Alkaliphilus metalliredigens QYMF: one gene and its partner. The protein of the gene in region 2 binds, or shares a complex with, the protein of the main gene of each other region. Links are inferred from orthologs where the notes say so. Each region holds a gene or a part of one and is shown on either strand. Other genes may lie near its edges.

What was found.
Region 1: the proteins of tig (region 2) and rpsG are in contact, whole or in part, in a crystal structure (PDB 3GTY), measured with the Thermotoga maritima proteins. The link is inferred for Alkaliphilus metalliredigens QYMF from one-to-one orthologs. Residues at the interface, in WP_004081061.1 of Thermotoga maritima: Glu122, Val124, Val129, Leu130, Tyr133, Glu188, Gly259, Ile262, Tyr263, Glu266, Ser270, Glu273, Gln274, Glu277, Arg308, Gln311, Ile312, Ser315, Tyr316, Glu325, Arg329, Arg336, Leu363, Phe366, Trp367, Arg373, Leu377, Arg381, Leu384, Glu387; in WP_004081843.1 of Thermotoga maritima: Lys34, Lys52, Lys55, Glu59, Arg62, Gln63, Glu66, Asn67, Lys69, Val71, Arg95, Ala109, Lys110, Lys111, Gly112, Arg113, Pro114, Glu117, Glu121, Ile124, Ala125, Tyr127, Asn128, Asn129, Thr130, Gly131, Lys135, Asp139, Arg142, Met143.

The regions. Positions count from the first base shown.
Region 1 is NC_009633.1:4,580,476-4,583,770, forward strand. Bases 333-3,295 are described here. They hold rpsG (30S ribosomal protein S7), read right to left. Parts: upstream 2,068-3,295; coding sequence 1,597-2,067; downstream 333-1,596. Other genes in these bases: fusA (elongation factor G), read right to left, coding at 333-1,494; rpsL (30S ribosomal protein S12), read right to left, coding at 2,222-2,641; AMET_RS22405 (ribosomal L7Ae/L30e/S12e/Gadd45 family protein), read right to left, coding at 2,759-3,001; rpoC (DNA-directed RNA polymerase subunit beta'), read right to left, coding at 3,135-3,295. Outside these bases: more of fusA, read right to left, coding at 1-332.
Region 2 is NC_009633.1:1,115,911-1,119,125, reverse strand. What follows is about bases 333-3,215. They hold tig (trigger factor), read right to left. Parts: upstream 2,476-3,215; coding sequence 1,189-2,475; downstream 333-1,188. Other genes in these bases: AMET_RS05255 (LacI family DNA-binding transcriptional regulator), read right to left, coding at 2,931-3,215; clpP (ATP-dependent Clp endopeptidase proteolytic subunit ClpP), read right to left, coding at 557-1,141; clpX (ATP-dependent protease ATP-binding subunit ClpX), read right to left, coding at 333-532. In the rest of the region: more of clpX, read right to left, coding at 1-332. UniProt on the Bacillus subtilis protein: Involved in protein export. Acts as a chaperone by maintaining the newly synthesized protein in an open conformation. Functions as a peptidyl-prolyl cis-trans isomerase.

The DNA of each region.
Region 1 (3,295 bases), 3.5 Mb from region 2 along the record:
TTGCTTGGCATATTTCGCTTCCACTTCCACTGCCTTTGTGATTGTTTCTTTGTAAGCAACCTGTGGTTTTCCCACAGTTGCTTCCACTTTAAACTCACGCATCATTCTATCTACGATGATTTCTAAGTGAAGCTCACCCATACCTGCAATAATTGTTTGAGAAGTTTCTTCATCTGTGTAGGTTTTAAATGTCGGATCTTCCTCAGCAAGCTTTTGAAGAGCAACGCCCATCTTTTCTTGACCAGCCTTAGTCTTTGGCTCAATGGCAACAGAGATAACAGGCTCTGGGAATACCATTGATTCTAAGATAACAGCATCTGTTGGATCACATAATGTGTCTCCAGTTGTGGTATCCTTAAGTCCTACAGCTGCAGCGATATCGCCTGCATATACTGTTGGAATTTCCGCTCTTGTGTTGGCATGCATTTGAAGAATTCGTCCAATTCTCTCTTTTTTCCCTTTAGTAGAGTTTAATACATAAGACCCTGCATCAAGGGTTCCTGAGTATACGCGGAAAAAAGCTAATTTTCCTACATACGGATCCGCCATGATTTTAAAGGCTAAAGCTGAGAATGGTTCACTATCATCTGCATGTCTTTCTATCTCTTCTTGTGTGTCTGCATCAATTCCACTAATCGCCGGAATGTCGAGCGGTGAAGGCATATAAGCAACAACACCATCAAGAAGAAGTTGCACGCCCTTGTTCTTGTAAGCTGAACCACAATATACTGGCGTGATTTGAACATTTATTGTTCCTTGTCTAATACCCTTTACAAGCTCTTCCTCTGTTAAGGCTTCACCCTCTAGATATTTCATCATTAACTCTTCACTTGTTTCAGAAACAGCCTCTACAAGCTTTTCTCTGTATTCTACAGCTAACTCCTTCAACTCTTCAGGGATTTCTACAATTTTCGTTTCTTGCCCTACATCGTCAAGGTATATAGTTGCCTCCATTTTGACAAGATCAATGATTCCTGTGAATTCCTCTTCACTACCTATTGGCAATTGAACTGCAACAGGATTGGCGGCTAATCGATCTATCATCATTTGCATCACATTGAAAAAATCTGCTCCTTGGCGATCCATTTTATTAACGAAGGCCATTCTCGGAACTTTATATTTATCTCCTTGTCGCCATACTGTTTCAGATTGAGGTTCTACCCCACCCTTAGCACAGAATACAGCTACAGCACCATCTAGTACTCTTAAAGATCTTTCTACCTCTACAGTGAAGTCCACGTGACCTGGTGTATCAATGATGTTAACTCTATGGTTCAACCATTGACAAGTAGTAGCAGCCGAGGTAATTGTGATACCTCTTTCCTTCTCTTGATCCATCCAGTCCATCTGTGATGCACCTTCATGGGTTTCACCTAACTTACGTGTTGTACCACTGTAAAATAAAATTCTCTCTGTAGTAGTCGTCTTTCCGGCATCAATATGAGCCATAATACCGATATTTCTTGTTCTTTCTAGTGGAAATTCTCTTGGCACTACTCTTCCTCCTCCCATGCAAAATGCAACATCTACTCTATCGCATATACTAACAGCATTCTGCTTATAGCATCTCCTAAAAGCGCTATATTAAACTTGATTTTACCATCTATAATGTGCAAATGCTTTGTTTGCCTCTGCCATTTTATGTGTATCTTCTTTCTTCTTCACAGAGGACCCTGTGTTGTTTGCAGCATCCATAATTTCCTTAGCTAATTTTTCAATCATCCCTTTTTCGCCTCTAGCTCTTGTGTATTTCACTAACCACCTTAAGCCTAAAGTTTGCCTTCTTTCAGGTCTAACCTCAATTGGCACTTGATAGTTGGCTCCACCAACACGTCTAGCCTTTACTTCTAAAACAGGCATGATATTATTCATTGCTTTTTCAAACACTTCTACAGGATTTTCTTCTGCTCTTTCTTTAATTATATCGAAAGCCCCATAAACAATGTTTTGTGCAGTTCCTTTTTTACCGTCTAACATCACGCTGTTGATTAATTTTGCAACTACCATACTTCCGTGAATTGGATCGGCTAACACTTCTCTTTTAGGTACATTTCCTTTTCTTGGCACTTTGCTTCCCTCCTCAAATGATATCTTGTCTAATCATTTCATCGGTACTCGACAATTGCATCAATTGCCGTTGTGCGCAGTAATGCTCGTTATGAACTGGTACCCTATATGGTAAGGGGTAGAATATATCTATGCATTATCGCTCCGACGATCTTTATTTCTTGTCTTTTGGTCTTTTGGCACCGTACTTAGATCTACCTTGCATTCTGTTTGCGACACCGGCAGTATCTAATGTACCTCTTACGATATGGTATCTAACTCCTGGTAAATCTTTGATTCTTCCACCTCTAATCAAAACAACACTATGTTCTTGCAGGTTGTGTCCGATTCCTGGGATATATGCACTTACCTCAATCCCATTTGTCAATCTAACCCTTGCTACTTTTCTTAAGGCAGAGTTAGGCTTCTTAGGTGTGATGGTCTTTACTGAAGTACATACACCTCTTTTTTGTGGTGCGCTCAAATCAGTTGATTTTCTCTTTAAAGAGTTGAAACCTTTTTGAAGAGCAGGAGCTGTTGATTTCTCTTGAACTGCTTTTCTTCCTTTACGGACTAACTGGTTAATTGTTGGCATTTATTGCACCTCCTTCCAAAGATTAACTAATAACATAGAAAAACATTTATCTGCCCTTAGTGCAGATAAACTGTTTTTTAACAAAGTGAATACTTCTTATTTAGTTGAACCCAACTGTCATTTTATTGTGGCTGCCACAGCTGCTGCTACATCAATTCCGCATGCTTGCCCTAGCTTCTTCATTGAATCCACTGGAACAATAGCGATATTTTGTTCTTTGGCTAATTCTTCAATTGGTTCCACAACATTTTTAGCTGCATCCTTTGCAATATAAAGGACTGTAACCTCACCTTGTTTTAGAGCCTTTTTTGTTTCTTTTATTCCTATCACTTTTTTTGCATGTTGTAGCTTTTCTAGCATTAAAGTATCCTCCTTTTTAGATATCCAGGGAGATCATGTGATCTCCCGGATACAAAAAGTCAACTTTCACATGACTTACACACTTAAACATTTTAACACTTGTTAAAAATAGTGTCAACAACTTCTTTGTTAATTACAATGTTTCTTCTATCTCATCTAGCTTTTCATCGGTTTCTGTACTGATGGCAATGTTCTTATATCTCTTCATTCCAGTACCTGCAGGAATGAGTTTACCAATAATTACATTCTCTTTAAGCCCGATTAGGTGATCCTCTTTACCTTTAATGGCAGCTT
Region 2 (3,215 bases):
AGATAATTCCCTTTTCAGCCTTTTCAATATCATAATCTGCTGCTTGAATTAACTTTAAAAGAATGTTCTCTACATCCTCTCCCACATATCCCGCTTCTGTTAAAGAAGTGGCATCAGCAATGGCAAAGGGAACATTTAAAATCTTGGCTAGGGTCTGAGCCAATAGGGTTTTTCCTGATCCTGTAGGTCCTAGCATCATAATATTACTCTTTTGTAATTCCACATCATCAGTCTTTGTGTCTGTGTTAATTCTTTTATAATGATTGTAAACAGCAACTGCCAATGCTTTTTTTGCTTTTTCTTGCCCAATTACATATCCATTTAAGATATCTTTAATTTCTTTAGGCTTTGGTAAATCCACCAAGTCCATTTCTACATTTTCTTCAAATTCTTCTTGAATGATTTCTTGACACAATTCAATACATTCATCACAAATATACACATTGGGTCCAGCGATCAGTCTACGTACTTGGTCTTGGGACTTTCCGCAAAAGGAGCATTTCAATTGTTTTTTTTCTTCAAATCTTGACATTTTTACACCTCTTTCGATCTCCCTTTATTTCCTTGAACTAATCACTTCATCAATGATTCCATACTCTTTTGCTTCCTTTGCTTCCATGAAGAAGTCTCTATCTGTATCCTTCTGAACACGTTCTAGCGGTTGGCCTGTTCTTTCAACTAGAATTTTGTTTAAGGTATCTCTTAACTTAACAATTCTCTCTGCATGAATACGAATGTCTTCTGCTTGACCTCTGGTCCCACCTAATGGTTGGTGAATCATTACCTCAGCATTTGGTAGTGCAAATCTTTTACCCTTTGCACCAGCAGCCAACAGAAATGCGCCCATACTGGCTGCCATCCCAACACAGATTGTAGAAACATCAGGTTTGATATAATTCATTGTATCATAAATCGCCATACCAGCGGTAATAGATCCTCCAGGACTATTAATATAGATTTGAATATCCTTGTCTGGATCCTCTGCTTCTAAAAACAGGAGTTGTGCCACAAGCAAACTAGCAGTCACATCATTTATTTCATCCCCTAAAAAGATAATTCTCTCTTTTAAAAGCCTTGAAAAGATGTCGTAGGATCTTTCCCCCCGACTGGTTTGTTCAACAACAACAGGCACTAAAGCCATAATGATCCCCTCCCAATATTAAATTTAAACAACTTCTATTATCAAACTTAAGAAACTTTTGCATTTTCAGCTAGTAAGTCAATTGTTTTCCTTACTATAATACCCTCTTTAATCGAAGTGTAATCTTGATCTCTTAAGTTGGATTTTAACTTATCAAGCTCTTGCTTGTATTGAGTCGCCATCCTTTCAAGCTCTTCGCTTACATCTGTCTCTGTGGCTTCAATTTTTTCCATTTCACTGATCCTATCAAGTACCAATTGTTGCTTTGCTCGTTTTTCAGCATCTTCTCTCATCTGACCTCTTAAGTCTTCTTCTTTTGTTCCAGTCATTTGATAATAGCTTTCAAGAGTCATCCCTTGATATTTTAGTTGATAGTCAAAGTCCAATAGCATATTATTAATCTGTCTTTCAATAACTGCATTTGGAATTTCAAGCTCTACTTGATTTGCTACCGCTTCTATTACATTATTTCTGTATTCTTGTTCTGTGCGTTTTTTTGCGCTTTCTTCTAGTTTGGTACTCAAATCTGCCTTCAATTCTGCTAGTGTATCAAACTCAGATACATCCTTGGCAAATTCATCGTCTAATGCAGGTAATTCCTTCTCTTTGATCTCATGTACCATTACTTCGAATGTTGCTTCTTTTCCTGCTAATTCTTCTGAATGATATTCTTCTGGGAAAGTCACCTTCACTTTGATTTCATCCCCAATACTTGCTCCAATTAATTGTTCTTCAAAACCAGGTATAAATTGATTTGATCCAATGGTTAAACTTTGTTTTTCAGCAGTTCCACCTTCAAATTGATCCTCACCTACAAATCCTTTATAGTCAATCACTACCATATCTCCATCTTGAACTGGACGATCCTCTACAGCAATCATCCTTGCATTTTGTTCGGTGAGTTTATTTAACTCATTTTGAACATCTTCTTCTTGTACATTATACTCGTTTTTCTCTACTTCTATACCTTTATATCCCTCTACGGTAAATTCAGGCATAACTTGTACTTCTGCTGTAAATTCAACATCTTCACCCTTTTTTATCTCTCCAAAATCAAATTCTGGTCGATCTATTGGGTCGATATTCAGCTCTTGTAAAGCTCCCTCATAGGCATCTGGTAAAACGATGTTCATTGCATCTTCAAAGAAAACCTCAACACCATATCTTTGTTCAACTAACTTCCTAGGTACTTTTCCCTTTCTAAATCCAGGTATATTAAAGCTAGACTTCATTTTATTGTAAGCTTTGTTAATTGCTACTTCAAATTGGTCTGCTCCTACCACGATCTTTAATGTAATTTTATTATCTTCTTTTTTCATTATTTCGGCACTCATTAGTGACCCTCCTCTTGTATAGTTAATTTTATTCTTTAAAATATTACATGAATTCATCCATATCTTTCTATATTCTTACCATCTTTATAGAAACATTAACAACCTACACAGAATTTCCCTTTGTTATTATACCAAACATTTGACGCTATTACTATCAATCACGATTACACCATAAAAAAACATCCATAAGATCATCTATAGGATGGTTAAAAGTATATGTCTATCATTCTAATACTACATAATTTAACCTATGTTGTCAATAAAATAGATGGATTTATTATTTTATTTCCCCTGTATTTTCAGTTCCGGTTTTATCAATAATACTGCTACCTTTTTAATTGTAATCACTTTCACAAAATTAACAGATTGCCCAAAAAATAAGGATTATGAAATACGTAATCATAATCCCTTCTTTATAGTAGTTAGACGAGGAAAGCGACATTTTGTTCCATGATTTAACTACTTTCCCTTTCAATCAAGCTATAGTCTAAACATATTTTTGTTTCCTCCAAAGGAGTATCATTGATAATTTTAGTTAATACCCTCATTCCGATGGCACCCATCTCGTACATAGGTTGAGCAATGGTTGTCAAGGCTGGATAAACCTTTCCTGACATATCAACATTGTCAAAACCAACGACTGCCAAGGTTTCAGGCATGGAAATATTCAATTCATGGGCCGCACGAATGACACCAATAGCCATTTCATCACTGGCTACAAAGATAGCACTAGGAGGCTC